Regions from separate parts of the Yimella sp. NH-Cas1 genome, predicted to be linked through region 3. Evidence: predicted binding sites of a transcription regulator. Region 3 holds the regulator's gene; each other region holds the start of a gene.
The links. Region 3 encodes LexA, which represses DNA repair genes until DNA is damaged. Its sites were predicted from a motif close to TCGAACANNTGTTCGA; they were not measured.
Positions count from the first base shown of each region.

Region 1 (9,731 bases), 1.5 Mb from region 3:
CCTCGCCGTCGCTGTCACGGGAGTCGGGACCTCGGTCGAGGACGAACCCGGCGTCGCGTTCACCGCGGGTCTGTTGATGACGATCTCCGCTCTGCTGATCGCGCTGGTCGGTGTGCGCCGCTACGGTGCGGACAAGGAAGGTGCCACCGCGCTCGGCACGATCGCTCTGCTGGCGAGCGTCGGTCTGGTGCACCGCGGACTGTTCGCCCTCGTGCTCGGCGACGGCGGCCGCCCGGTTGCGCAGTTCGCGATCACGGTGACCTGGATGCTGATCGCTTCGGCGCTGCTGTGGCTGAGCCTACGCGTGGAGGGCAGCGCGACCGCGACCGTTTCGATGGGGCTGAGCGTCAGTGTCCTGGCGCTGGGCAAGCTGTTCCTGCACGACTTGTCCAGTCTGGACGGCATCGTCCGCGCCGGTGCCTTCATCGTCGTCGGTCTCACGCTCCTGGCGGCGGGCGCCGGGTACGCTCAGGCGTTCGCCAAGCGGGCCGCCGCGCGTCGGGTGGAGGAGGAGCAGAGCGCCCCTCAACAGCCGCGCCCGATGGTGACCTGGTGAGCGGCATCGCAGACAGCGAGGCGCCCGGACCGAAGCGGTCCGGGCGCCTCGGCGCGTTCGCCGATCAGTTCTTGTGATCGCCGGTGACGATGTCGCGGGCCGCGTCCGTGGTCTCGTCGATGATCGCCTCGGCCTGGCGGCGGTGGCGGATGTACTCGACGATCATCGGCAGCACCGAGACCGCCACGATGATCAGGATGGCGGTCTCTAGGTTGTCGCGCACGAACGCCACGTTGCCCAGCAGCGCGCCGGCTCCGACGATCAGCCCGACCCACAGGACGGCGCCGACACCCGACCAGGTGAAGAACCGGCGGCGGTCCATCTTGGAGACGCCGGCAACGACGGTGATGAACGTGCGCACGATCGGCACGAAGCGTCCGATGACCAGGGCCTTGTTGCCGTGCTTGTCGAAGAACGCGTTGGTCTGGTCGAAGTACTTGCGTTTGATGATGCGCCCGTCCCGCTCGTACAGCGGTTCACCTAGTTTGCGTCCGATCTCGTAGCCGACGACGTTGCCGGCGAACGCTGCGATCATCAGCGCTGGGATCGACAGGTACAGCGGGATGCCGATGCCCTGGGAGCTGACCGAGAACATGCCGACCGCGAACAGCAGCGAGTCGCCGGGCAGGATCGGGAAGAACAGGCCGCACTCGATGAAGACGATCGCGAGCGAGATCCAGAAGAACGCCCCGCCGTACTGCTCGAGGAGCCACGCAGGGTCCATCCAGCTCGGGCCGAGAGCGACAGGAGCGAAAGTATGCATCACGGGACACCAGCGTACGGGGACGGATGATCGTTCCCTGAATGTCGCCCGCGAGCCGCCGCAATCGGCAGTGTCGCCGCCACTGAACGGGTGACCACTCTGCGGAATCGCCCGAATTCGGGCGGCGCCGCCCGCGTACGCTTCGGCCATGCTGCGTTCTTCCTCCGCCGGCCTGTTCGCCCGGCGCATCGGTGTGGTGTCCACGGTCGTCCTGCTCGCTGCGTGCGGTGCGCCGAAGTCGGATTCGTCGAGCTCGACCAGTTCGTCTGCGGCCGGTTCGGGTACGTCGGCTGCGGCGTCCTGCGACAAGGCGTCGCTGAAGACGAAGACCGCGGGCAAGCTGACGATCGGCACCGACAACCCGGCCTACGAGCCGTGGTTCTCCGACAACACCCCGAGCAACGGCAAGGGGTACGAGTCGGCCGTCGCCTACGCGATCGCGCAGGAACTCGGCTACACCAAGGCCGAGGTGGTCTGGGCGAAGGTGCCGTTCAACAACGTGATCACCCCCGGCCCGAAGGCGTTCGACCTCGACCTCAACCAGGTCTCGATCAGCGAGGACCGCCGCAAGGCCGTCGACTTCTCCAGCGGTTACTACGACGTCACCCAGGTCGTCATCACCTACAAGGGCAGCCCGATCGACGGCAAGACGACGGTCGCCGACCTGAAGAACGCCAAGCTCGGTGCGCAGGTGGGCACCACCTCGTACACCGCGCTGAAGAACCAGATCAAGCCGAGCAAGGACCCGTCGGTCTTCGACACCAACGACCTCGCCGTCCAGGCGCTCAAGAGTCACCAGGTCGACGGCATCGTCGTCGACCTGCCGACCGCGTTCTACATGACCGCGGCGCAGATGGACGACAAGGGCGCGATCGTCGGGCAGCTGCAGGCCGCCGACAAGCCCGAGCAGTTCGGTGCGGTGCTGCCGAAGGGTTCTGCCCTCACTGAGTGCGTCACCAAGGCGGTCGACGCGCTGCGGTCGAAGGGCACCCTGACCCAGCTCGCCGACGAGTGGCTGTCCAAGCAGGGCGCGCCGAAGCTGTCGTGACCCGCCGCGTGCGCCCAGCAGTCGTCGTCGGAAGCCGGCGATGACCGCTGCCCCGAACGAAGCAACGACCAAGGACGACTGGACCCCGTCGGCCGTCGAGCGGGAACGGGCCGCCTACCGGGCGAGCCGGCAACGGAGGTCCGCGCTCATCGCGACGTTGAGCACGATCGTGGTGCTCGGTGTCGCCGGCACGTTGCTGGTCACCAGCCCGGGCTGGGCCGCCGTGCACGAAACCTTCTTCAACTGGGAGAAGGCGAAGGAGTCGTTCCCCGATGTGCTGCGCGGGCTTTGGCTGAACATCAGGGTGATGCTCATCTGCGGCGTCGTCATCCTCGCGTGCTCGATGCTGCTTGCGGTGATGCGCACGCTGCGCGGCCCGGTGTTCTTCCCGTTACGGATGTTCGCGGTGGTCCACACCGACCTGTTCCGCGGTCTGCCGCTGCTGCTGTTGCTGCTGCTGCTGGGGTTCGGCATGCCGGCGCTGGGTCTGCAGGGGCTGCCCGACACCAGCATCTTCTGGGGTGGCGTCGCGCTGGTGCTGTCCTATTCGGCGTACGTCGCGGAGGTGCTGCGCGCCGGCATCGAATCGGTGCACCCGTCGCAGCGTGCCGCTGCCCGGTCGCTCGGGCTCGGCTACGGCCAGACGTTGCGGTTCGTGGTGATGCCGCAGGCGGTGCGTCGGGTCATCCCGGCCCTGATGAACGACCTCGTGTCACTGCAGAAGGACTCCGGTCTCATCGCGGTGCTCGGTGTGGTCGACGCGATCAAGGCGGCCCAGATCTCCACCGCCGTCGACTTCAACTTCACGCCGTACGTCGTCGCCGGCTTCCTGTTCGTCTGCCTCACGGTGCCGATGGCACGGCTCACCGACTGGTACGCGCGCAAGCAGGGCTTCCAGGGTGCGGGAGGGATGCTGTGAGCCTGCTCGAACTCGACGGTGTGCGGAAGACCTTCGGCGCGCACACCGTGCTGCGGCAGGTCGACCTCGCCGTCGACGAAGGCGAGTGCGTCGTGCTCATCGGGGCCTCCGGCTCGGGCAAGTCGACGATCCTGCGCTGCATCAACCTGCTGGAGGAGGTCGACGACGGTGTCGTCACCTTCGCCGGACGCGACATCACCGACCCGCGGGTCGATGTCGACAAGGTGCGTGCCCAGATGGGTGTCGTCTTCCAGGCGTACAACCTGTTCCCGCACATGAGCGTGCTCGACAACGTCACGCTCGCGCCGGTACGTGTGCACAAGCGCGACCGAGCCGAGGCCCGCGATGCGGCGATGGGCATGCTCGAGCGGGTCGGCCTGGCGCACAAGGCGAAAGCCCGCCCCGACGACCTCTCAGGTGGTCAGCAGCAGCGCGTCGCGATCGCTCGCGCGCTGGTGAACTCCCCGCGGCTGATGCTGCTCGACGAGGTCACCTCCGCGCTCGACCCCGAACTCGTCGGGGAGGTGCTCGATCTGCTTGGCGAACTCAAGCAGGAGGGCGTCACGATGATCCTCAACACCCACGAGATGGGGTTCGCCCGCTCGGTGGCCGACCAGGTGTGCTTCCTCGACGGCGGACAGATCGTCGAACGCGGCGCCCCCGAGCAGGTGCTGGAGCATTCGGAGAACCCCCGTCTGCAGCAGTTCCTGTCGCGTCTGCTGCACTGAGCCGCGTGTCTCAGCAGAACTCGGGCGACAGCCAGGTCGAGGACGAGATCGGTGTCGGGCCCTGGCCCGGCGACTGGCCGGTCGACGATTCCGGTGCCGTGCAGGCGCCCTACGACGAGCAGTTGTTACGTGACGGCGACCGGCGCAACGTCGAGGACCGCTACCGCTACTGGACCCTCGAGGCGATCGTCGCCGACCTCGACACCTCCCGGCACGACTTCCATGTCGCGGTCGAGAACTGGGAGCACGACTTCAACATCGGCTCGGTGATCCGCACCGCGAACGCGTTCAACGCCAAGGCTTTCCACATCGTCGGCAAGCGGCGGTGGAATCGGCGCGGCGCGATGGTCACCGACCGTTACCAGCACGAGTTCCACCACCCGACGGCCCAGGACCTCGCTGACTGGGCGGCCGCCGAGGGTCTGACGCTGGTGGGTATCGACAACGTGCCGGGCTCGGTGCCGATCGAGCCCTACGACCTGCCGCGCGGGTGCGTGCTGGTCTTCGGGCAGGAGGGGCCTGGGTTGTCGGCGCCGATGCGCGAGGTGTGCGAGGTGATCCTGCACATCGAGCAGTACGGCTCCACCCGTTCGATCAACGCCGGTGCGGCGGCGGCGGTGGCGATGCACGCGTGGATCCGTCGACACGTCTGGGGTCAGCGGCCGAGCCTGCCGATCGCCCGCCCAGACTCGCGTCGTACCGTGCAGCCATGAGCGCACGAAACGGAATGAGCCTGCTGCCCGCGACCGAGGTCCACACCGCGCCGGTCGTGGCGCTGGGACTGGTCGGCGGATTCCTGGTCGCCCGCGAGAGCGGCATCCGCCCGCTGGGTGGCGTGCTGTTGGCCGGTTGCGGAGCACTGGCCGGACGCACCTGGCTGGCCAAGGGTGGCCCGGTCACCGCCGGCGCGCTGAGCGCTCTGTACCTGGGCGGCTTCGGCGGTTCGCACCCGCTGGCCAAGAAGATCGGCGCGTGGCCCTCGGTTGCTGCCGTCACAGCGCTCGCCGCGGGCGCGGCGTACGTCGCCTCCGACCGCCGCTGAGCCCCCTGCCGCTGACCCCCACTGCCGCTGGGCTGAGGAGCGCGAGGGACGAGCGCGTTTCGGAACCAAGGGGAATTGTTATGCGACTGCGGTCTCGGTGTGGGCGTAGTGCCAGGTGACGCCGGTGTCGGTGACGGTGGCGGTGGCGGTGAGGTGGTCGCGGTGGACGATGCGGTGGTGGGTGCTGCACAGGAGGGCACTGTTCGCCAACGAGGTGTCGCCGCCGGCCCACCAGGATTCGACGTGGTGGACGTCGCACATGACCGGTGGTCGGTCGCAGCCGGCGTAGGTGCAGTGTTTGTCGCGGTGGATCACGGCTCGTCGGAGTTCGTCTTCCACCAAGCGTTTCTTGCGGCCGATGTTGAGGGGTTGGTTCTTCGATCCGAGGACCATCGGCAGGATCTTCGCGTCGCAGGCGAGTTGTCGGACGGTGTCGGGGGTGATGCCGGTGTCGGTGTCGGTGATGCCGAGCCCGGCGAGGATCCCGGCGAGGACGAGGAAGTCGATCGTGACGACCAACGTGGCGGATCCGCGGTGTTTGATCTCCCGGTCTGCGTCGACGGCTTCGGCGCCGAGACCCAGCAGCAACACCAGGGCGTCGGCGCGACGCTTCCCGGCGCTCCTGGGGTCGGGCTCACCCGTCTTCTGTGACGTGCCGTCGGGGCCCAGGGTGTGCCGGTGGTGCGGATCATCGCAACACGCTGATTTCGGTGATGGTCCGGCGAGCGAGTCGACGGCCTGCTTCAACTGTTCGGCGTGATCGGGCGACAGGTCGGCGGTGAACCTCACCATCCCGTTCGGTTCGTCCGACCAGGACAGTGATTCGACGCGTTGGTGCTCGTCCTCAGCCTGGTCGAGGACCTCGTCGCCGTACTGGGCGAGGATGCGCTTGGTGAGTTCCCGGACGGTTTTCGCGCCGGCTCCGACGTCGAGGGTAAGCAACCAGCCGTAGATCTCCTCGCGGCTCGCGGTCGGGATGACTGCCCGGATTTTGTCGATGTTGTCGAGGCAGGTTTTCGCGATGGTGGTGTTGGTCCGCCCCGACTGCAATGCATCTGCCAACGGTTTGTTGAGCGGGGAGCGGACGGCGTCGGCGATCTTCGCGATCCGGGAGGCGTGGGAGGGTTCGAGACCGCACTGCCACGGCTCGTCCACATCATCGGCGGAGGCGGAGTCAGGTTCGTCGACCGGCACGAGCGGCCCTGCAGCAGAGACGGTGTCGGCACTCAGGAGCGCAGTTGCGGACTCACCGGTCGACAGCCGCCGCACCCACTGTGTCGCATCAGCCGCTGTTGACCGGTACACCGCACCACGCTCGATCGCGTCGGACGCGATGCTCACCATGGCTGCTTCGGTCTGTTGGTGCACCAGCGCGAGTGATCTCATCGCCGCAGTGAGTTCGGCATCAGTGAGGTTGTCGGTCAACTGCGCCAGCCGGGTCACCGCGGCCAACGCGTCCGACACCACTGCGGCGCAGGAGGCAGCTTCACCCGAATACGAGTCGTGCATGCCTTCGGACAACGCCTCGAACGATTCGTCGGTGGTCATGCCGGTGCCTCCTCCCAAGGTGCTTTCGGACTACCTTTATCGTACGTCTGTTCGAGCCCGAAGGGAGGACTTGCACAACGAATTCTCTTGAAAGACAGAAGAATTCGATACCCGTCGGTATCCACAGCCCTAACCGGAAGGCTGGTTTGTCCACAGGTAAACCAGGGCCGGCTGGGTGGGCAGTGGACAGGCAGTGACACCACTCGCAAACGCTGCACGTCGGCACATGGTCGATCGTCGGTGGCGCGCACGGCGCCACCGGCGTTTGCGGCAGCGAGATCCGCCCGACGGGAAACTGAACGAGTTTTCTTCGCGCGGCTGTCGATGTTCGTCGAGCCCGTTCGTCATGGTGATGTCAGAACACATCGAAACAAGGAGCGAACATGGCCAGGTATCTGATTCTGCTGCCGGCACCCGAGGAGTTTGCGCACGAGCCCGAGGATCTCGTATTCCCGCACCCTGACGTCGAGGAGCACTGAGATGACCGAGTACATGGTGCTGATCGTCGGCGACGCCGACCGCTGGTGGACGACGATGACGGCTGAGGAGCGCAAACACGGCTACGAGCAGTACAGCCTGTTCAGCAAGTCGCTGGTCGAGCGCGGCCACAAGATCACCGGCGGCGCTGAACTGCACGCCTCCACCGAGGCGAAGCATCTGCCGCCGGGCACGACGACGGTGACCGACGGCCCGGTCGCCGAGACGACCGAGACGATCGGCGGCTACTACCTGGTGGAGGCGACTGATCTCGACCAAGCGGTGGCGTGGTGCGAACTGCTGCCGGACTGCTACAGCCTGGAGATCAGGCCGGTCGTCGACATCGACGTCTCGGCGTAGATGTCGCTCGAACAGATCCACCGCGACGAGTGGGGCCGACTGCTGGCCCTGCTCGTCGCGCACTCGCGCCGCCTCGACCTCGCCGAGGACGCGCTGGCCGAGGCGTTCGAACAGGCGGCGCGCGTCTGGCCGGGAGACGGCACTCCGACCAACCCGGCCGGCTGGCTGATGACGACCGCGAAGCGCCGGATCGCCGACCGGGTCAGGGCCGAGGCGATAGCCGCCCGCAAGCAGCCGTTGCTGGCGATCGACGAACGGAATCGCATGCAGGACAACGACCGTGGTGACGAGCTGCTGCGGCTGGTGCTGCTCGCGGCGCATCCGGCGCTCGCGCCCGAGGCAGGCGCCGCACTGACCCTCCGGCTCGTGCTCGGCGTGCCGACCGGCGACATCGCCAAACTCTTCCTGGTGAGTGAGCCGACGATGGCGGCGCGGCTGACTCGCGCGCGCAAGAAGGTCATCGCTGCGGGCATCCCGCTCGCCCTGCCTGACGCCCGGGTGCTGCCCGGACGTCTCGACACCGTGGCCCAAGTCGCCTATCTGGCGTTCACCGCCGGCTACGCACCCGGCAGCGGCCCCGACCTCGTGCGGGTCGAACTGGCCGGTGAGGCAATCCGATTGGTGCGGTTGATGCGTTCGAGCAGCCCGGTTGCCCGGGCGAGCCAGTCGCTCACCGCCCTGCTCGGACTCATGCTGCTGCAGCACTCCCGGCGCGACGCACGCGTGGGCGATGCCGGTGAGTTGGTGCGTCTGCCCGACCAGCAGCGTTCGACCTGGCACCAGCACGAGATCGCCGAGGGGCTCGACCTGCTCGGCGCGCTCACCGGACGGGAGACGTCACCCGCGATCGAGATCGACGGCCCGGTCGCGGCGTCCTACCTGCTGCAGGCGCTGATCGCCGCTGAGCATGCCCGGGTCGCCCGTGCACAAGACACCGACTGGGTGACGATCGCCGACCTCTACCGGCAACTCGAAGAGCTCACCGGGTCGCCGGTCGTGCGACTCAACCGGGCCGTCGCCGTGGCCGAAGCGGGCGACCTCGACGCCGCGATGGCGTTGGCCGACGGTCTGCTGACCGAACTGCCGACCAACCACCGATTGCACGCGGTGCGGGCGGAGTTCCTCACCCGGGCAGGGCGAACGACGCAGGCCGGGGATGCCTATCGCGAAGCGATCTCCTTGTGTGCCAACGATGTCGAGCGGTCAGACCTTGAGCAGCGACTCGCGTTCGTTGCTGACCCAGAAGGTCAGTAGAGCGGCCGGACGTCGGTGCACGCGACATCCCGGGCGGGCAAGGCCTTCGTCAACAGGTAGTTCGTGCGGATCCGGGTGGCGCATGCGCTGTCGTTGAGCAACAGATGGCCGACCTTGTTGCCGGTGACCAGCCGCGAACCGGGCGACATCGCGTGGGCCGAGCGGGCGCCGACGATCGAGGTCGCCGGGTCGTAAAGCGCGTTCATGAACAGGATCGGCGTGGCCGGACGCCGGTCGAACGGTCCGCGATAGGCGCCCTTGCCCGCACCGGGCCAGCTGGTGCACAGCGAGCTGCTCCAGGCGCCGGCGGCGTCGAAGCCACGGGTGCGATCGCGCGTCGCCGCGGCCGCGCGCCAGGTGGCCCACCGGTCGTACGGGTCGAGCGAGTCGGAGCACATCACCGCCTGCCGAGTGACTTCGAGCACCTCGCCGGGCAGCCCGAAGCCCTGCCGCGCCGGCGACGCCTGGCGGTCGACCGTGGCCGTTGCCGCAGCGGGAGAGACCTGCTTGCCGGTGAGGGCGAGGTAGAGGTTGTGCACGTCGTCGAGTGCGCCGGGCACGGTGCCGGGGTCGTACAGCGAGTAGAGCGTGCTGGTCACCAGATCCGCCCAGGTGAACCGGCTGCCCCATACGGTGCGCGGCGACTTCACCAGCAGGCTCCACACCGTGTTCCACTCCGCGATGCCCCGGGCCGCACTGGCGCACTTCGCTTTTCCGGCCCGCTGGCACTGTGCGTACGCCTGTCGCACAGCAGCCCAAGCGCCGTCGCCGGTGTGCAGCCGGGCACCGATCGGCACGTACCGCGAGCGCGATCCCGCCGTCCACTGCACGGGGTCGAGCACGCCGTCGAGCACCATCGCCCGCACCTGCGACGGGTACATCGCCGCGTACGTCTGCCCGAGCACGGTGCCGTAGGAGAACCCGACGAAGGTCAGTTGCCGGTCGCCCAGGAGGGCCCGAACCTGATCCATGTCACGGGCGTCGTCGGCGGTGGTCATGTGGTGCAGCAGCGGGCCGCCGGTGCGCCGGCAGGCAG
Region 1 is NZ_JAKSGG010000003.1:255,454-265,184, forward strand. Features, by position in the region: gene MF407_RS01580 (DUF2339 domain-containing protein) at 1-556, shown strand, start outside; gene MF407_RS01585 (VTT domain-containing protein) at 621-1,319, opposite strand; gene MF407_RS01590 (ABC transporter substrate-binding protein) at 1,468-2,367, shown strand; gene MF407_RS01595 (amino acid ABC transporter permease) at 2,408-3,286, shown strand; gene MF407_RS01600 (amino acid ABC transporter ATP-binding protein) at 3,283-4,014, shown strand; gene MF407_RS01605 (TrmH family RNA methyltransferase) at 4,020-4,727, shown strand; gene MF407_RS01610 (hypothetical protein) at 4,724-5,056, shown strand; gene MF407_RS01615 (HNH endonuclease signature motif containing protein) at 5,135-6,604, opposite strand; gene MF407_RS01620 (YciI family protein) at 7,085-7,441, shown strand; gene MF407_RS01625 (DUF6596 domain-containing protein) at 7,442-8,695, shown strand; gene MF407_RS01630 (alpha/beta hydrolase) at 8,689-9,731, opposite strand, start outside.
Region 1: MF407_RS01615 (HNH endonuclease signature motif containing protein) is a predicted target of LexA. The motif match lies at 6,644-6,659, and genes of this name have one in related genera.

Region 2 (9,731 bases), 650 kb from region 3:
GTACGAATCCCAGTACGGGCCACCGGAGTTGGAGCATGCACCGAACGAGATGACGTACTTGGGTTCCGGCATCTGGTCGTACAGCCGGCGGATCGCGGGCGCCATCTTGTCGGTGACGGTGCCGCTGACCACCATGAGGTCGGCCTGCCTCGGTCCGGGTGCGAACGGGATGACACCGAACCGGATGAAGTCGTGCCGTGACATGGACGCAGCGATGAATTCGATGGCGCAGCAGGCCAATCCGAAGTTGAAGACCCAGAGCGAGTAGCGGCGTCCCCAGTTGAGGACGATGCGCATCGGCTTGGGCGCGGCCGACTGCATGGGTCCGACCGTGGGCATGGGCAGGTCAGTCGACATCGTTCACCCAACTGAGCACGCCGCGGCGGGCCGCGTGCGCGAGCCCGACCAGCAGGACGCTGATGAAGATGCCCATCTCGACCAGGCTGGTCATTCCCAGGCGGCTGTCGCGCAGCACGAGAGCCCAAGGGAACAGATAGACGGTGTCGATCGCGAACACCAGGTAGAGGAAGGCGTACGCCAAGTAGCGGACCTTGGTCTGCGCCCAGCCCGTGCCGACCGGGTCGACGCCCGATTCATAGGTCGCCAGTTTCGCGGGGTTCGGATCAACCGGCGCAAGCAGACGGCGCGCGATCATCGCGGCCACGAACAGCAGGATTCCGGCGACACCGACCCCACCGAGCACGAGGTAGCCACTGAGTCCGGAACGCACCCGAGCAGACTAACCAAGTTGCCCGAAATCCCCATGAACGCCACGGATGACGGAGAATCCCGCACCGGCGCGTTCTCCTTGGATCACGCTCGAGATCGCCAGGTCCTCCCGCAGTTCCCAACAGCGCGCCACCAGTGGCGTGTGGTCGACTCGCTGTTCATCGCGATGGATCACGGTTCTTCGGAGTTCTTTGTCGACCAGCCGGACCTTGCGTCCGACGTTCAACGGTTGAGACTTGGACCCGAGGACCATCGGGATGATCTCCGCATCGCAGGCGAGTTGCCGGATCGTGCCGGGGGTGACACCTACCCCGGTGTCGGTGACCCCGAGTCCGGCGAGGGCTTTGGCGAGCACCTCGTAGTCGATGGTCACGACCAGCCGGGCCGAACCGAACGTCTTGATGCTGCCGTCGCCGTCGATCCCTTGGGCGCCCATGGCGATCAGCGTGAGTAGCGCGTCCGCGCGTCGTTTACCCGGGGACCGAGTGTCCGGTTCACCCGTCTTCGCAGCACCCTCGTTGTGGCGGTGGTTCGGCTCGTCACAGCAATCGGTGACCGGCGCCGGGGCGGACAACGCACCGATGGCGTGCTTCACGATTTCTGCGTGGTCGGGTGACAGGTCCGCGATCAACCGGACCATGCCCTCGGGCAGGTTCATCCAGGTCAATGATTCGTGTGGCCGGACGGCGTCTTCCGTGTCGTCCAGGACTTCATCACCGAATGCCGCCATGATTCGTTTGGTCAGTTCGTGGACTGCTTTGGCGCCGGACCCGGGTTCCAGGCCGAGGAACCAGGAGAACACCTCACCCCGGTCCGCCGTGGGCAGCACCGATTTGACCTTGTCGATGTTGTCGAGCGCGGTCTTGGCGATGGTGGTGTTCACGCTTGCGGTGCACACCGCGTCCGCCAACACCTGATTCAGCGAGGACCGGCACGCGTCGGCGAGTTTGCTGATCCGGGCGGCGTGCGCCGGCTCGATCCCCGACCGCAACGCGGTCGAGTCGACCGCTTCCCCGGCGACGTCGGCCGGGTCACTGGTGGGTTCGCTGTTCGTCGAGGCCACGGGCACCAGAGGGCCTGCCACCGAAAGGGTCTGCGCGCCCAACAACCCGTGTACGGGTTCACCGGTCGACAAGCGTTGCACCCACTGGGACGTGTCCGCGGCGGTGGACCGGTCGATCACACCCCGACCGATCGCGTCCGCCGTCAAGGCGACCAGCGAGGCCTCGGCCTGCTGCATCATCACCACCAACGACTGCGCGGTCGCTGTGAGTTCGACATCGGTGAGGTTCGAGGAAACCGACGCCAACCGTTCCACGGAGGCGAGCACGTCCGACACCGCCGAGGCGCATTCGGCTGCTTCGCCGGGGTATGAGGTGGTCTCGAGCATGTCCTTATCGTACAGGTGTTCGAACCCGCACGGAAGGCCTTCCATACCCCAATTTCGTTCGCTGACAACGAAATTCGCTACCCGCTGGTATCCACAGCCCCCGTCCGAGCACGCAGTTGTCCACAGCGCGACTCATGCCGTTGACAAACGCGCCTGACCACGCACGCCACCTCTCGGCCGAGTCTTTCCACCGCCGGAATGACCACGAAACATCCCTGACACATCCGCTTGCCAGAGTCACCCGTCATGCACCTGATGCCCTCCGACACCGAGAAGCTGCTGCTGGCCGTGGCCGGCATGGTGGCCCGCGACCGGCTCGCGCGCGGGGTGAAGCTCAACCACCCCGAGTCCGTAGCACTGCTGTCGACCTGGGTGATCGAACACGCTCGTGACGGAGCGTCGGTGACGCAATTGATGGAGGAAGGACGCGAGGTGCTCACGGCCGACCAGGTGATGAACGGCGTCGCCGAGATGATTCACGACGTCCAGGTCGAGGCGACTTTCCCGGACGGACGCAAGCTGGTCACCTTGCACCATCCCGTGCAAGGCGGGTCGGCCGAAGCGCCCGGCGCAACCAGACCGGCGCAGACCGAGCGAGAAATCAATCCGCGTCCGGCCGACGAGCGCATCTCGCTCACCCTCACGAACACCGGTGACCGTCCGATCCAAGTCGGCTCGCACTTCCACCTGCCCGACACCAATCCGGCACTCGAGTTCGATCGCGCTGCGGCGCAGGGGTTCCGGCTCGATGTGCCGAGCGGCACGTCCGTCCGATTCGAACCGGGCGTTTCCCGCGAGGTGAGTGCCGTCAGCCTGCGCGGCGAACGCGTGGTGGCCGGCCTGCAGGTGAAGCAGAACGCGCGATGACGAGCATCAGCGCCCGCAAGTACGTCGACCTCTACGGACCGACCACCGGCGATCAGGTGCGGCTCGGCGACACCGACCTGTGGATCGAGATCGAACGCGACCTCACCGCCGAACGACCTGACGGCTCGATCAGCTACGGCGACGAAGCGGTCTTCGGGGGTGGCAAGTCGATCCGGGAATCGATGGCGCAGGGGTCGACCACCAGCGCCGACGGCGCGCCCGACACCGTCATCACCGGCGTCACCGTGCTCGACCACGCCGGCATCGTCCGCGCGGACGTCGGCATCAAGGACGGACGGATCGTCGCTCTCGGACGGGCCGGCAACCCGGACGTGACGGACGGCGTCCACCCGGCGCTGCGCATCGGCCCCTCGACCGACATCATCAGCGGCGAACACAAGATCTTGACCGCCGGCGGCATCGACCTGCACGTGCACTTCTTGTCGACCAGCCAGGTGCACGAGGCCCTCGCCGCGGGACTCACCACGCTGGGCGGCGGCGGCACCGGGCCGTCGGAGGGTTCCAAGGCCACCACGGTCACACCCGGACCCTGGCACCTGCGCAATGTGCTGCAGGGCCTGGACCACCTGCCCATCAACGTGCTGCTCATGGGTAAGGGAAATACCTTGAGCCACAACGGTTTACGCGAACAGGCTGAGGCCGGAGCTGCTGCCTACAAGGTGCATGAGGACTGGGGTTCGACCCCCGCCGCGATCGACGCCGCCCTGCGAGCAGCCGACGAGTTCGGTCTGCAGGTCGCACTCCACAGCGACTCGTTAAACGAAGCCGGGTACGTCGACTCGACGCTGCGCGCGATCGGCGGACGCACCATCCACGCCTTCCACACCGAGGGCGCCGGCGGCGGTCACGCGCCCGACATCATGTCGATCGCCTCACACCCGAATGTCCTTCCGGGATCGACGAATCCGACGCTTCCGCACACCGTCAACACCGTCGCCGAGCACCTCGACATGCTGATGGTCTGCCATCACCTCAACCCGTCCGTACCGGAGGACCTGGCGTTCGCCGAGTCGCGGATCCGGGCCACGACGATCGCCGCCGAGGACCTGCTGCATGACCTCGGCGCCCTGTCGATGACCTCCTCGGACGCTCAGGCGATGGGACGCATCGGCGAGGTGATCACCCGCACCTGGCAGGTCGCGCACGTGATGAAGCACCGCGTCGGATCCCTCGGCGGCGCGGCAGACAATCTGCGAGCGCGCAGGTACGTGGCGAAGTACACGATCAACCCGGCGATCGCGCACGGCATCGACCACCTTGTCGGCTCGGTCGAGGCCGGCAAGCTCGCCGACCTCGTGCTGTGGGACCCGGCTTTCTTCGGCATCCGCCCTGCTCTGGTCGTCAAGAGCGGCGCCATCGTGCGCGCCGCACTCGGCGACCCGAACGCGTCCATCCCGACCCCGCAACCCGTTCTCATGCGGCCCGCACTGACCGCCGAGGCCGCCCACGGCATCACGTTCGTTGGCCCCCTGGCCACGGACATCGGTCATCGCTACGGGCTTCGCCACGAGATCCAGCCCGTACGCAACACCCGCGAGGTGACCAAGGCCGACATGGTGCTCAACGACGCCTGTCCACGCATCGACATCGATCCGGAGACCTTCACGATCGCGATCGACGGCGCGGTTGTGCAGCCGTCACCGGCTACCGAACTCCCACTCGCACAGCGTTATTCACTCTTCTGATGTCCAGTCACGCACTGCTGCTCGCCGATGCGCGTCTGCCCACCGGCGGCCATACCCAATCCGGCGCCCTCGAGCCGGCCCTTCTGGCAGGAATGCCCGAGGCCAAGATCGAACACTTCCTCGTCGCTCGCCTGCGCACCAGCATTCGGGTGGACGCGGCGACGGCGGTGGTGACCCGCGCCGACCCTGAACGTGTCGAGGACGTCATCAGCGCCTGGAACGCACGCACGCCCAGCCACGTGGTGCGCGAGGCGTCCTGCCAGGCTGCCCGCGGCTACCTTCGGCTCGGCGTACGCGGCGGGCTGGACGCTCGCTGGAATCGCCGCACGGACGTCCCTCGTCCGGTCGCCGTCGGCCTGCTCGCCGCACATTGGAGACTGGACGCCGAGCAGACCGCCCGCGTCGTGTGCCATGACGAGGTGCAGGCGGTTGCGTCCGCCGCCCTGAAACTCGCGCCACTCGACCCGATCGACACCGTCGGCTGGTCGCTCGGCGTTGCCGACGAGATCGACGAAGTGGTCGACGCGGTACGCGAACTGACCTCGCCCGACCACCTCCCGGCTGCAACCGCCCCGCTGTTGGAGCTATGGCAGCACGCCCATCCCACCCACACCAGGAGACTCTTCCGTGCCTGACATCATGCTCGAAAACCCCTCTCGCGCAATGCGACTCGGCGTTGCCGGACCGGTCGGCACCGGCAAGTCGTCACTCATCGGACTGCTCTGCCGCGAACTCAGCACCCAGCTCGACCTCGGTGTGATCACCAACGACATCTACACCGACGAGGACGCCCGAATGCTGCGCGCCGCCGGCGTGCTCGACGCCGACCGGATCCGTGCCGTAGAGACCGGGGCGTGCCCGCACACCGCGATCCGGGACGACATCACGGCCAATGCGACCGCCGTCGAGGATCTCGAATCCGATTACCCCGGAATGGAACTCGTGTTGATCGAGTCCGGCGGCGACAACCTCACCGCAACCTTCAGCCCGGCCCTCGTCGATGCGCAGATCTTCGTGCTCGACGTCGCAGGAGGCGGCGACGTCGTCCGCAAGGGCGGCCCTGGCATCGCCCGTGCCGACATGTTGATCGTCAACAAGACCGACCTCGCGCCGTTCGTCGGCGTCGATGCGCACCTGATGCGGCACGAGGGCGAGGTAGCCCGCGACGGCCGACCGGTGATCGCCCTGTCGCGCAACGATCCGGCGTCCGTGCAGTCCCTCACCGACTGGGTACTCACCACCCTCGCCGCCTACCGGGCGGGCGATCACCAGGCGATCGACCCGGGTCCGATGGCTCCGCATTCGCACGCCGATGGCACCACCCACGAACACGCGAGCGCCGGTGCCCACAGTCACTGAACCGCGCACCACCCGCATCGAGGTACACCCCGCTGGAGACACCGTCCGGACGAGGATGCGCACCGGCGTCCTGTCGCCGCGCATCACCCACCAGCAAGGTCACCGGCTGAGCATCACCCTGGTCGCGACCGAGGCCCTACTTCTCGGCGGTGACCACGTCGTGCTCGAGGTCGTGGTGGGTGAGGGTGTACGACTCGACCTCACCGACGTCGCCGCCACCGTGGCGTACGACGGCCAGGGACACAGCGCTCGTTGGACGACGCGCCTCACCGTCGCATCCGGCGCGAGCCTGCACTGGTGGGGTGAACCGCTCGTGGTGTGCGACGGTGCAATCGTGCACCGCTCATTGCATGCAGCCGTGGCCGAAGGAGGCGAACTACTCATGCGCGACGCCGTCCGTCTGGGCAGGCACGGTGAGCACGGCGGCGAACTGCACTGCGAGACCCTCATCGAGCACGCCGCCCGGCCTGCCGTTGTGGAACACCTCGTTCTCGACGATTCCCATCGCGACCTGCCCGGGTATCTGGGCGAGCACCGCACGATCGACACGGTCACGATCGTCGGCCGACGCCCATCCCCGGCGACCGCCATCTTCGAACTCGCTGCCCCCGGAGCAATCCATCGCACGTACGAATCGCCTCGGCGACGAGGCGTTTTCGCGTGCTGGCAGTGATCAGTCGACGTCCGGCGCCTTGGTGTCGGCACTCGGACTGCCGGCAACCAGATCACCGAACCAGGTCGAGCGGGCATCGACATGGCAGTCCGACCACCGGCTGCGACGGATCGCCCGACGCTGCTTGCGAGGGCCCTCGGCGTAGCGCTAGAACCAAGGTGACCCGGGTCGGGCCAACCGAACCGCGCCGACCGCGCACTCACCCTCGACGTATGTATAACGTTGAGTTAGGAATTTCATAACGCGGACGGTTTCCGGTGTTTCTCGGACACAGGCGTACCGTTGTGGGTTAGCACCTCCTAACTCGCGAACCAACCTCCGCGAACGCGAACCTCGAAGAAGACGGGTCCAGTGAGCAGCAAGCAGTCCCAAGCACTCGACCGTGTGGTCATTCGTTTCGCCGGCGACTCCGGCGACGGCATGCAGTTGACCGGTGACCGATTCACCGCCGAGACGGCCTCGCTCGGCAACGACCTGTCGACGTTGCCCAACTTCCCCGCCGAGATCCGCGCGCCCCAGGGCACGCTGCCTGGTGTCTCCAGCTTCCAGTTGCACTTCGCCGACCACGACGTGCTCACCCCGGGTGACGCGCCCGACGTGCTCGTGGCGATGAATCCCGCTGCACTCAAAGCGAATCTGGGTGATCTGCCACGCGGCGCGACGGTCATCGTCAACACCGACGAGTTCACCAAGCGCAACCTGGCCAAGGTCGGTTACACCGCCAGCCCGTTGGACGATGAATCCCTCGCCTCATGGCAGGTGCACCCTGTCCCGCTGACCTCGATCACCGTCGAGGCGCTGCAGGAGTTCGAGAGCCTGAGCCGCAAGGACAAGGAACGCGCGAAGAACATGTTCGCGCTCGGCCTGCTGTCGTGGATGTACTCGCGTCCGCTGGAGGGCACCGAGAAGTTCCTGTCCACCAAGTTCGCCAAGTTGCCCGACATCCTCGCCGCCAACATCAAGGCATTGCACGCCGGTCACGCGTACGGCGAGACGACCGAGGCGTTCGGAGTCCAGTACGAGATCGCGCCAGCCCCGATGCCGCAGGGCACCTACCGCAACATCACCGGAAACGTAGCTCTTGCCTACGGATTGGTGGCTGCGTCGCACCGTGCGGGCATCCCGCTGACACTCGGCAGCTACCCGATCACGCCGGCGTCCGATCTGCTGCACACCCTGTCGGGGCTCAAGCGCTTCAACGTCATGACGCTGCAGGCCGAGGACGAGATCGCCGCTGTCGGTGCCGCACTCGGCGCGTCGTTCGGTGGGTCGCTGGGTGTCACCACGACCAGCGGACCCGGCCTCGCGCTCAAGGCCGAGACCATCGGCCTCGCGGTCTCCCTCGAACTGCCCCTGGTGATCGTCGACGTGCAGCGCGGTGGCCCCTCCACCGGCCTGCCGACCAAGACCGAACAATCAGACCTGCTGCAGGCGATGTTCGGCCGCAATGGCGAGTCCCCCGTGGCCGTCATCGCGCCGTGCACCCCGATCGACTGCTTCGACGCCGCACTGGACGCCGTTCGCATGGCCACGAAGTACCGCACCCCGGTCATCGTGCTGTCCGACGGTTACCTGGCCAATGGTTCCGAGCCGTGGCTGGTGCCATCCGTGGACGAACTGCCCGATCTGACAGTCGAATTCACCACCGAGCCCAACGACGTGGACGCCGACGGCAAACCGGTCTTCCACGGTTACAAGCGCGATCCGGAGACGCTCGCTCGGCCGTGGGCCGTGCCCGGCACCCCCGGTCTCGAGCACCGCGTCGGAGGGATCGAGAAGGCCGACATCACCGGCAACATCAGTTACGACCCGGCCAACCACGACCACATGGTGCGCACCCGCGCCGCCAAGATCGCCGGCATCGAGGTGCCCGACGTCGAGGTCGACGACCCGAGCGGCAAGGCCAAGGTGCTGGTGCTCGGCTGGGGTTCGACCTACGGACCGATCCAGGCCGCGGCACGGCTGGTGCGTGCCGGCGGCGCCGAACTGGCCACCGCACACGTCCGCCACCTGAACCCGTTCCCGGCGAACCTCGAAACCGTGCTCAAGTCATACGACCGGGTGATCGTGCCGGAGATGAACCTCGGCCAGCTCGCGATGCTGCTGCGCAGCAAGTACCTCGTCGACGTCAAGTCGCACACCGCCGTCCGCGGATTGCCTTTCACCGCAACCGAACTCGCCACCGTCATCACCGAACACCTCGAGGAGGTCTCGCAGTGAGCATCGACCTGGGCATGCCCGCCACCATCGGCGGCGGCACCGCCGGCGTCCCGACCACCGACGCGAAGCAGACCAAGAAGGACTTCACCTCCGATCAGGAAGTGCGCTGGTGCCCTGGCTGCGGCGATTACGCGATCCTCGCCGCCGTCCAGGGCTTCCTTCCCGAACTCGGCCTCAAGCGCGAGAACATCGTGTTCGTCTCCGGCATCGGTTGCTCCAGCCGTTTCCCGTACTACCTCGATACCTACGGCATGCACTCGATCCACGGCCGCGCCCCGGCCATCGCGACCGGGCTCGCCACCTCGCGCGGTGACCTGTCGGTGTGGGTCGTGACCGGTGACGGCGACGCTCTGTCGATCGGTGGCAACCACCTGATCCACGCGCTGCGCCGCAACGTGAACCTGACGATCCTGTTGTTCAACAACAAGATCTACGGCCTCACCAAGGGTCAGTACTCCCCCACCTCGGACGTCGGCGCCGTGACGAAGTCGTCGCCCGCCGGTTCGGTGGACCGGCCGTTCAACCCGGTCTCGCTGGCGCTCGGAGCCGAGGGCACGTTCGTCGCCCGCACCATGGACTCCGACCGCAAGCACCTCACCGAGACGCTGAAAGCGGCTGCGGCACACCGCGGTACGTCGCTGGTGGAGATCTACCAAAACTGCCCGATCTTCAACGACGGCGCCTTCGAACTGCTGAAGGACCGTGACGAGGCGACCGCGCGCCTGTTGCACCTCGTGCCCGGCGAACCCGTCCGTGCCGGCACCGGCGACGACGTCCGCGTGGTCGT
Region 2 is NZ_JAKSGG010000003.1:2,417,525-2,427,255, forward strand. Features, by position in the region: gene MF407_RS11910 (NADH-quinone oxidoreductase subunit B) at 1-321, opposite strand, end outside; gene MF407_RS11915 (NADH-quinone oxidoreductase subunit A) at 347-730, opposite strand; gene MF407_RS11920 (DUF222 domain-containing protein) at 740-2,119, opposite strand; gene MF407_RS11925 (urease subunit gamma) at 2,366-2,986, shown strand; gene MF407_RS11930 (urease subunit alpha) at 2,983-4,692, shown strand; gene MF407_RS11935 (urease accessory UreF family protein) at 4,692-5,327, shown strand; gene ureG (urease accessory protein UreG) at 5,332-6,051, shown strand; gene MF407_RS11945 (urease accessory protein UreD) at 6,035-6,724, shown strand; gene MF407_RS11950 (2-oxoacid:acceptor oxidoreductase subunit alpha) at 7,076-8,944, shown strand; gene MF407_RS11955 (2-oxoacid:ferredoxin oxidoreductase subunit beta) at 8,941-9,731, shown strand, end outside.
Region 2: MF407_RS11920 (DUF222 domain-containing protein) is a predicted target of LexA. The motif match lies at 2,127-2,142, and genes of this name have one in related genera.

Region 3 (9,731 bases):
TCGGCCCGGTGCTGGCAGCGCGGATCATCGAGTGGCGTACCACGAACGGCAGGTTCAGCAGCGTCGACGAACTCGGTGAGGTGAGCGGTATCGGCGACAAGCTGCTGGAGCGGCTGCGCCCGCTGGTCACCGTGTGACCTGATGGAGCAGACGCACCGTGCCCTCGACCTCCGTCTGCTCCTGCCGGCACTGATCGCCTGGGGCGTCGCTGCCGCACTCCTCGGTGTCGCCACTTCGCTGGTGATCGCCGTTCTCGTCGGGTGTCTCGTCACCGGAATCGGCTGCTGCGGATTGGGCAGACCAACCGTACGAATGATCGGGTTCTGCGCTCTGGCAACGACCTTCATCCTCACCGCCGTCCTCGGGCATCGCGCTGTCGCACAAGCCGGCTTGGTACCAACGCTTGCTGAGCGTGGCGCCTCCGTCCGTCTCGAGGCGAGGGTGGTCTCCGATCCGGCACCGGTCCGGTCCCGCTTCGGCGCAGAGCAGGTCTGGCGCGTTCGCCTGCAGGCCACGCGGATCTCCGGACGCGGCGAGGTGGCCGGTGCACGAACGCCGATTCTCGCGTTCGGCGGGCAGGACGTGGGCCGGCTGCGCTGGCACGACACCGTCGTCGCCGCGGGACGCCTCCAACCCGCCGAGACGGGTGCCGACGTACGAGCGATCCTTCGCATTCGTCAGGTGCAGCGCACCCACCCGGCAGGACGGATCGAAGAGACCGTCGAACACCTACGAACCGGTCTGCGCGACAGCACCGAGGGCTTGCCGACCGACCCCGCCGGGCTGGTGCCGGCACTGGTCATCGGTGACACCAGCCGCATGCCGCAGGAACTGAAGGACGACATGCAGGCCACCGGAATGACCCACCTCAACGCGGTCTCCGGCAGCAACGTCACCGTCGTCCTGATGTGCGTGCAAGGACTGGCCGGCTACCTGCGGATTCCGCGGCGATGGCGCCTGCCGTTCGCGCTCCTCGGCCTCGCCCTGTTCGTGATGCTCTGTCGACCCGAACCGTCGGTCGTGCGGGCCTCGGCGATGGGAGTGGTCGGGCTGCTGGCGCTGCGCGGCGGGTCGCGGCGCGCAGGAGCCCCGGCACTGGCCGGAGCGATACTGGTGCTGCTCGCGATCGACCCGCACCTGGCTCGCTCCTTCGGGTTCATCCTGTCCAGTTTCGCCACCCTCGGGCTGTTGCTGTTCGCCCGGCGGTGGGCGGATGCCATCGCCCGATATCTCCCGAGACGGTGTGCACCACTCGCGGAAGCCATCTGCGTTCCTCTGGCAGCTCAAGTCTTCTGCGCACCGCTCACCCTGCTGCTCCAGCCCGGCGTCAGCCTGGTCGGAGTGCCCGCGAACGTCCTGGCCGCACCGTTGGTACCGATCGCGACGGTCGCCGGAGTGCTGGTCGTCTGCAGCGCACCGGTGTTGCAGCCGCTCGCCCAGTTGCTCGCCTGGGTGGCCGGTCTCCCGGCCTGGGGAATCGCCACGATCGCGCACCTCGGGGCCGACCTGCCCTATGGAACGCTGCCCTGGCCCGGAGGCTGGGTCGGGCTCGCCCTGCTGGTCCTCGTCATCGCGCTGGTGCTGACCACCGGGCACTGGTGGGCGCACCAGGCCGCGGCCCGACCGTGGCACGGCGCCGCTGCCGCGGTCATCGCGCTGGCCCTCGTCGTTCCGGTGCCCGCCGCACCTCCGTCGCGAGGGTGGACCGTCGCCATGTGTGACGTGGGGCAAGGAGACGCGACGATCGTCCGATCACCCCAGGGCGGAGTGTTGCTGATCGATACCGGTCCCGAACCCGACACCGTCGACAGTTGCCTGAGCCGCCTCGGCGTCGAACGGATCGACGCCGTTGTGCTCACCCATTTCCACGCCGACCACGTCGATGGGCTTGCCGGGGTACTGCGCAGCGGCCGCACGGTGCGAGAGCTTGTCGCGACCTTCGTCGAGGGTGAGGACGACGCCGGCCCGCACGAGGAGGCATCACGCCGTGAACCGACGCTGGCTCTCGCCGCACGCGCACGCGTACCGGTGCGGTTGGTGCGGCGCGGCGACAGCGTGGACGCACCTGGCATCACGGGGAAGGTGCTGTGGCCGGCCCGCACACTCGAGACCGGATCGGTGCAGAACAACGCGAGCGTGGTGCTCGCGGTCGTCGCCGGGGGCGTCCGGGCGTTGTTCACCGGCGACATCGAACGGGATGCCGGACGCGCCGTCCGACAGGAACTCCAGGCCGCGGGGGAGGGATCCTTCGACGTGCTCAAGGTGGCCCACCACGGTTCGGCCAACCAGGACGCAGATCTGATGGCGGTGGTGCGCCCGCGGGTCTGCCTGATCGGGGTCGGCGCAGACAACGACTACGGGCACCCGGCGCCGGTGACGTTACGACTGCTCGCCGGATGCACCGTGTTGCGCACCGATCAGGACGGCATGCTGTTCGTCCACCCGCATACGGACGGTGGCGTCTCGGTCAGCAGCTCCGGCTGACGGGCTATCGATTGCGTTGTCAGACAGGCTGTTTCGCCAGGTCGCCGACGCAGGAGGAGTCGCCGGCTGCTTCCACGAGGGCGTCGATCATCGCGGCGACCGCCGGTACGCGGGTCAGGTCGGGGGTCGTCACCGCGTACACGGTGCGGTGGGAGGGCGGGTCGATGGGCAGCACCTTGACCCGTGCGTTCGGTGCCGACCGCAGGATCAGATCGGGCACCAGGGCGACGCCCAGACCTTCGGCGACCAGACCGAGAACGGCCACGTAGTCCTCGGTCTCGAACGCGACGTCCGGGCGATACCCGGCGGCTGCTGCGAGCGAGAGCAGGTGTCCACGGCAACGCGGACAACCGGCGATCCACGGCGCTTCGGCGAGAGCCGCGAGGTCGACACTGTCCTGAGAAGCAAGTGGGTGGTCCAGCGGCAGGGCGATCCGAACGTGGTCGAGCAGAAGTTCCTTGACCTCGAAGTCGTCGAGGTGGTCGCTGCTGATCTCCAGCCCGTCATAGGTGAAGGCCACAGCGACGTCACACTCGCCGGCTCGCAGGGCCGCCAGCGACTCCGGTGGCTCACCCTCTGCGAAGCTCACCTGCACCTGCGGGAAACGCTTCTTCACCAGCGACAGTGCCTTCGGCACCAGCGTCGAGGACGAGGAGGGGAAGGCCATGAGTCGGACGCGTCCTGACTGGAGACCGGCGATCGCCGCGACCTCGGATTCGGCCGCGCTGATCGCGCCGAGGACCGCGCCGGCGTGGCGGGCCAGGACTTCACCGGCTTCGGTGAGTCGCACGTTGCGGCCCAGTCGTTCGACCAGGGGAGTGCCCAAGCGCTCTTCGAGGCGACGGACCATCTGGGAGATGGCGGGCTGGGAGTAACCGAGCGACGACGCCGCGGCGGTGAAACTGCCCTCGTCAGCGATGGCACGAATCACCCGGAGGCCGGCAGCGTCGATCATGCGCACCAGCCTACAAACCGTTCGACCGACCCGCCTGCTCAGCATGAAATCGCAGCGCGAGCCGCAGATCCTCACCGGTCCAGGAACGCCGGTGTGCCGATCAGCTCGGGCGTGGCCCGAACGACGTCGGTCGAGCGCCCGCCTGGGCTCTGGCCAGCCCGAGGATGAGGCAGAGGGACGCTGCGGCGAATCCTTGCCTGACGCCCAGGGCCATGACGGCCGAACCGATGGCGACCAGCAGCGCCGAGTGCATCATCCAGGCCACCGCCGCACCGCCTCCGGCGCGGCTGATCGGGGCGGTGGCCCCTGTGCGCCACCACCAGCAACAACGGCAGGATCAGGGGCGAAGGGGCCTCGGTCGTGTTCGCGCGTCCGGCCGTGGAGACAGCTGTCGCCCATCACCGCGAGCCAACCCAGCGTGACCCACCCCGATAGCGTACGAACCGATGCGCCCGCCGGCTCTCGATGAGCCGCGGCCTCGAACTCGGAACAGACCCGACCCATGGAGAACGAAGGTCCGATGGACGACCGCAGCCACCTGGCACACCTGCTCCGCGAGGGCGACGTGTTGGTCATGACCGGGGCCGGGCTGTCCACCGAATCCGGGCTGCCCGATTACCGCGGACCGGACGGGGTACGCCGTGTGGAGCCCATGACCGTGAGCGAGTTCCGGGCCGGAGTCGCTGCGCGGCAACGCTATTGGAGCCGGTCCTATGTCGGATGGGAGAGGTTCCGGACGGCGCGGCCCAACGAAGCGCACCGTCACCTCGCCGCGCTGGAGAAGGCGGGCCTGTTCGAGACGACGATCACCCAGAACGTCGACGGCCTGGCCCAGCAGGCAGGGTCCCGCGATGTCATCGAGTTGCACGGCAACCTCGGGCGAGCCGTCTGCCTGAACTGCCGGGCGCTTGCCGACCGAGAGTGGATCCAGCAGCAGTTCGCCACGCGCAATCCGGTGTTCGCGCAGGACGCCGAGAGGGCGCGCGACCTGCCGCTGCGCCCGGATGGCGACGTCGACATCGACCCCTCGCTGATCCATGACATCGAACTGGTGGTGTGCCCGACCTGTGGCAGCGACCTGCTGAAGCCGGACGTCGTGATGTTCGGCGAATCGGTACCCAAGGATCTGGTCGCCCATTGCTTCAACCGTCTCGAGCGGGCAAAGTCGCTGCTGGTGGTCGGATCCTCGCTCGGTGTGATGTCCGGCTTCCGTTTCGCGCGGCGTGCTGCCGAGCGCGACATCCCGATCGTGCTGGTCAACACCGGTTGGTCGCGAGCGGAACATCTGGCCACCAGACACGTACACCGCCCCCTGAGCGAGGTGCTGCAGGAGGCGGTGTGGGACGTACTGGGTGACGTCGACCGGGACGCGAGCGGCGATCGACGCCGGTGATCAGACCCGCCGCAGGACGGCCGTGACCTTGCCGAGGATCACCGCGTGGTCACCGTCGATCGGGTCGTACGCCGGGTTGTGCGGCATCAGCCAGACCTTGCCGTCGCGACGCTTGAACGTCTTGACGGTGGCTTCGTTGTCGAGCATCGCGGCGACGATGTCGCCGTTGGTCGCGGTCGGCTGCTGGCGCACGACGACCCAGTCGCCGTCGCAGATCGCGGCGTCGACCATCGAGTCACCGACCACCTTGAGCAGGAACAGGTCGCCCTCACCGACGATCTGCTTGGGCAACGGGAAGACGTCTTCGACGACCTCTTCGGCCAGGATCGGCCCGCCGGCCGCGATGCGTCCGACGACGGGCACGTAGGAGGCTGCCGGACGCTGGTCGCCGGCGCCGGTCTCGTCGATGGTGGAGTCGTCGCTCGAGGTGACGCTGGAACCGCCACGCACGCCCCGCTTGTCCTGCTGGTGATCGGGGGAGATGACCTCGATCGCGCGGGGACGGTTGGGGTCACGGCGCAGATAACCCTTGCGCTCCAGCATCGACAGTTGGTGGGCCACCGAACTCGGGCTGGTCAGGCCGACGGCCTCACCGATCTCCCGCATGCTCGGCGGGTAGCCGCGCCGGTCGACGGAGTTGCGGATCACTTCGAGGACCTTGCGCTGGCGGGTGGTCAGCGCTACGCCGCCCTCGTCGTCGGGCAGCTGGTGGATCTTGGCCATGTCGTCTGCGTCCTTCGTCATGCCGTCGGTGAGGTGGTGCGGGCGGGTCGATCGGTACGGCCCTGCATGCCCGGGGTGATGCATCCTGGACGACCGATGAAGCCGCTGTCGGCGAGCCGTGTAGCGCTCTTCGAGGGAGGTTGTCGGTGGTCGGTGCCAGGCTGCGGAGCATGGAAAGAGGCTATGCGGCTCGGACACAGTTTTCAAACATTTGTACGAGGCGTGTCTCGCATCATTCGAACAGTCGTGCTATACATCGTACAGACGTTCTATCGCACACGTGTGCGAAGGAGAACTTGATCCGGCGCCTCGCGCCAGGGACGGAGAACATCATGAGTGCAGTTGCTCACTGGGATCAGCCGCGTGTGGTCCGCACACTGCAGCGCCGGCGTCACCTGACCCTCGTGCCGTCGAACCAGCCGGTCGCACGAGTCGACCGGGACGAGGTTCGGCTCACCATGCGCGGCCGTCGCGTGCTCGCCGTGCTCGTGCTCACCACCCTGATCGCGGCGGGCTGGGGTGCCGGGCGGGCGTTCGCCTCCTCGCCGTCGACGACGCAGTTGGTGGTGCAGCCGGGGCAGACGCTGTCCGAGGTTGCGCACCAGGCCTACCCGCAGTTGCCGGTCGCCGAAGCGGTCGTGCGCCTTCAGCTCGCGAACGACCTCAATACTCTGCATGTCCACCCGGGCCAGTCGTTGACGGCTCCTCGCTGACGACGACTTCGCTCACATGGCGCGCCCCGTCTCCCGATCGTCGGGAACGGGGCTCGGGTGTGTCACGGGGCCTCGCGGGCGTGTCGCGACCAGTCGCGAACGCCTCGGCGCCGTGACCAGCACGTTTGGTGAACGTGCCGGACCGGCCGAGAGACTTTCCGATCCACACCTTGCATCTTGGGGTCGAAACGGAATAGCATCCCTACATCTAGTAGTTACACCGATGTAAGTTGTCCACATGTAGGTCCCCAGGATCTCAACAGAAATGACGGGCTTCTTCACCGGTTATCCACAAGAACATCCCCAATCGGGCCGATCAAGGCCTCGTGGCCCGGGCATTCCTATGCCCTTGCGAGCCGAACCGACCCGGATCATCACCAGGAGGTGACCATGCACTGCCCGTTCTGCCGACACGACGACTCCCGGGTCGTCGACAGCCGCAGCAGTGATGACGGCACCTCCATCAAACGGCGTCGCCAGTGCCCGTCGTGCGGCAAGCGGTTCTCCACCATGGAGACCGCCGGCCTCACGGTGGTCAAGCGGTCCGGCGCCAGCGAACCGTTCTCCCGGCAGAAGGTGCTCGTGGGCGTCCGCAAGGCCTGCCAGGGCCGGCCTGTGTCCGAGGACCAGCTCGCCCTGCTGGCGCAGGAGGTGGAGGAGAGCATCCGCTCCGGCGGCGCGGCCGAGATCGACGCGCACGACGTGGGACTGGCGATTCTCGGCCCGCTGCGCACGCTCGACGAGGTGGCCTACCTGCGGTTCGCCTCCGTCTACCAGGCGTTCGACGATCTCGACGACTTCGAGGCAGCCATCGCCCTGTTGCGCGCCGAACGCGATCTCAGCTCGACCGACGGGGCCGGTCACCAAGCCGCAGCTCGAACAGGCGACGAGGCTGTCGGTGGTCGGGTTCAGACTGATCGAACCGTGACCGACCGCTGACCGCTGGCACACGCACCACCGATTTCCAAGCAATCACACGCAGATTCACAACCGGCATCACACCGAGAAGCCCACGGAGGAGCATCATGACGGAGACGACCAACGCACGCTCGCGCACGCGCAAGAGCGGCAAGGGTGTGAAGGTGGAACGCATCTTCACCACCCCGGGCGTGCATCCCTATGACGAGGTCACCTGGGAGCGTCGCGACGTCGTTCAGCAGAACTGGAAGACCGGCGAGACGATCTTCGAGCAGCGTGGCGTGGAGTTCCCCGACTTCTGGTCGCTGAACGCGTCCACGATCGTCACCACGAAGTACTTCCGCGGCGCACTTGGCACCGAGGCCCGTGAGACCAGCCTCAAGCAGCTCATCGACCGTGTCGTGCTGACCTACGTCAAGGCCGGCAAGGAGTTCGGCTACTTCGCCACCGACGACGACGCGACGCTGTTCGAGCACGAGCTCACCTGGTCGCTGCTGCACCAGGTTTTCAGCTTCAACTCCCCGGTGTGGTTCAACGTCGGCACCAAGAGCCCCCAGCAGGTCTCGGCGTGCTTCATCCTCGCCGTCGACGACTCGATGGACTCGATTCTCAACTGGTACAAGGAGGAGGGCTTCATCTTCAAGGGCGGCTCCGGTGCCGGCCTGAACCTCTCGCGGATCCGTTCCTCCAAGGAGTTGTTGTCCAGCGGCGGCACCGCCAGCGGCCCGGTCAGCTTCATGCGTGGCGCCGACGCCTCCGCCGGCACCATCAAGTCCGGTGGCGCCACCCGCCGCGCGGCGAAGATGGTCGTGCTCGACGTCGACCACCCCGACATCGAGGAATTCATCGAGACCAAGGCGCGCGAGGAGGACAAGATCCGTGCGCTGCGCGACGCCGGTTTCGACATGGACCTCGGCGGCAAGGACATCCACTCGGTCCAGTACCAGAACGCCAACAACTCCGTCCGGGTCAGCGACGAGTTCATGCGTGCGGTCGAGGACGGTAAGCCGTTCGGTCTGCGTGCCCGCGGCACCGGTGAGGTCATCGAGGAAGTCGACGCCCGCGAGCTGTTCGACAAGATCAACAAGGCCGCGTGGGAGTGCGCCGACCCGGGTGTGCAGTACGACGACACCATCAACGCGTGGCACACCAACCCCGAGTCGGGGCGCATCACCGCGTCCAACCCGTGCTCGGAGTACATGTCGCTCGACAACTCCTCCTGCAACCTCGCGAGCCTCAACCTGCTGAAGTTCCTGAAGGAAGACGACACCTTCGACGTGCCGACCTTCCAGAAGGTCGTCGAGATGGTCATCACCGCGATGGACATCTCCATCTGCTTCGCCGACTTCCCGACCGAGGCGATCGGCAAGACCACCGTCGACTACCGCCAGCTCGGCATCGGTTACGCCAACCTCGGTGCGCTGCTGATGGCCACCGGCCACGGCTACGAGTCCGAGGGTGGCCGCAGCCTCGCCGCTGCCATCACCTCGCTGCTCACCGGCGCGGCCTACAAGCGGTCTGCCGAGATCGCCGGTGTCGTCGGTTCCTACGCCGGCTACGCCCGCAACGCCGAGGCGCACAAGAAGGTCATGCGCAAGCACCAGGCCGCCAACGACCAGGTGCGCACGCTCGACACGATGGACGCCGACATCCACCGCGCCGCGACCAAGGCGTGGGCCGATGTCATCGAGCTCGGTGAGAAGAACGGTTACCGCAACGCGCAGGCCTCGGTGCTCGCGCCGACCGGCACCATCGGCTTCATGATGGACTGCGACACCACCGGTATCGAGCCCGACTTCTCGCTGGTGAAGTTCAAGAAGCTCGTCGGTGGCGGCTCGATGCAGATCGTCAACCAGACCATCCCGCGGGCGCTGAAGAAGCTCGGCTACCAGGGCGAGCAGATCGAGGCGATCGTCGAGCACATCGCCAACAACGGTCACGTCATCGACGCACCCGGTCTGAAGACCGAGCACTACGAGGTCTTCGACTGCGCAATGGGCGAGCGTGCGATCAGCCCGATGGGCCACGTCCGCATGATGGCGGCCTGCCAGCCGTTCCTGTCGGGTGCGATCTCCAAGACGGTCAACCTGCCGGAGACGGCGACCGTCGAGGAGATCGCCGAGGTCCACTTGGAGGGCTGGAAGCTCGGCCTGAAGGCGCTCGCGGTCTACCGCGACAACTGCAAGGTCGGCCAGCCGCTGTCCGACGGCAAGGCCAAGGCTAAGCCGGTGCAGGATGCCGCCGAGCCGGAGAAGGTCGTCGAGTACCGCCCGATCCGTCGTCGCCTGCCCAAGCGTCGCAGCAGCCAGACCACCTCGTTCGCGGTCGGTGGCGCCGAGGGTTACCTCACCGCCAGCACCTACGACAACGGTGAACTGGGTGAACTGTTCCTGAAGTTCGGCAAGCAGGGCTCGACCCTCGCCGGCGTGATGGACGCGTTCTCGATCGCCGTCTCGGTCGCGCTGCAGTACGGCGTGCCGCTGGAGACCTACGTCGAGAAGTTCACCAACATGCGCTTCGAGCCGGCCGGCATGACCGACGACCC
Region 3 is NZ_JAKSGG010000003.1:1,763,947-1,773,677, reverse strand. Features, by position in the region: gene MF407_RS08855 (helix-hairpin-helix domain-containing protein) at 1-137, shown strand, start outside; gene MF407_RS08850 (ComEC/Rec2 family competence protein) at 142-2,484, shown strand; gene MF407_RS08845 (LysR family transcriptional regulator) at 2,504-3,439, opposite strand; gene MF407_RS08840 (hypothetical protein) at 3,540-3,704, opposite strand; gene MF407_RS08835 (Sir2 family NAD-dependent protein deacetylase) at 3,942-4,832, shown strand; gene lexA (transcriptional repressor LexA) at 4,833-5,555, opposite strand; gene MF407_RS08825 (LysM peptidoglycan-binding domain-containing protein) at 5,888-6,268, shown strand; gene nrdR (transcriptional regulator NrdR) at 6,659-7,207, shown strand; gene MF407_RS08815 (vitamin B12-dependent ribonucleotide reductase) at 7,294-9,731, shown strand, end outside.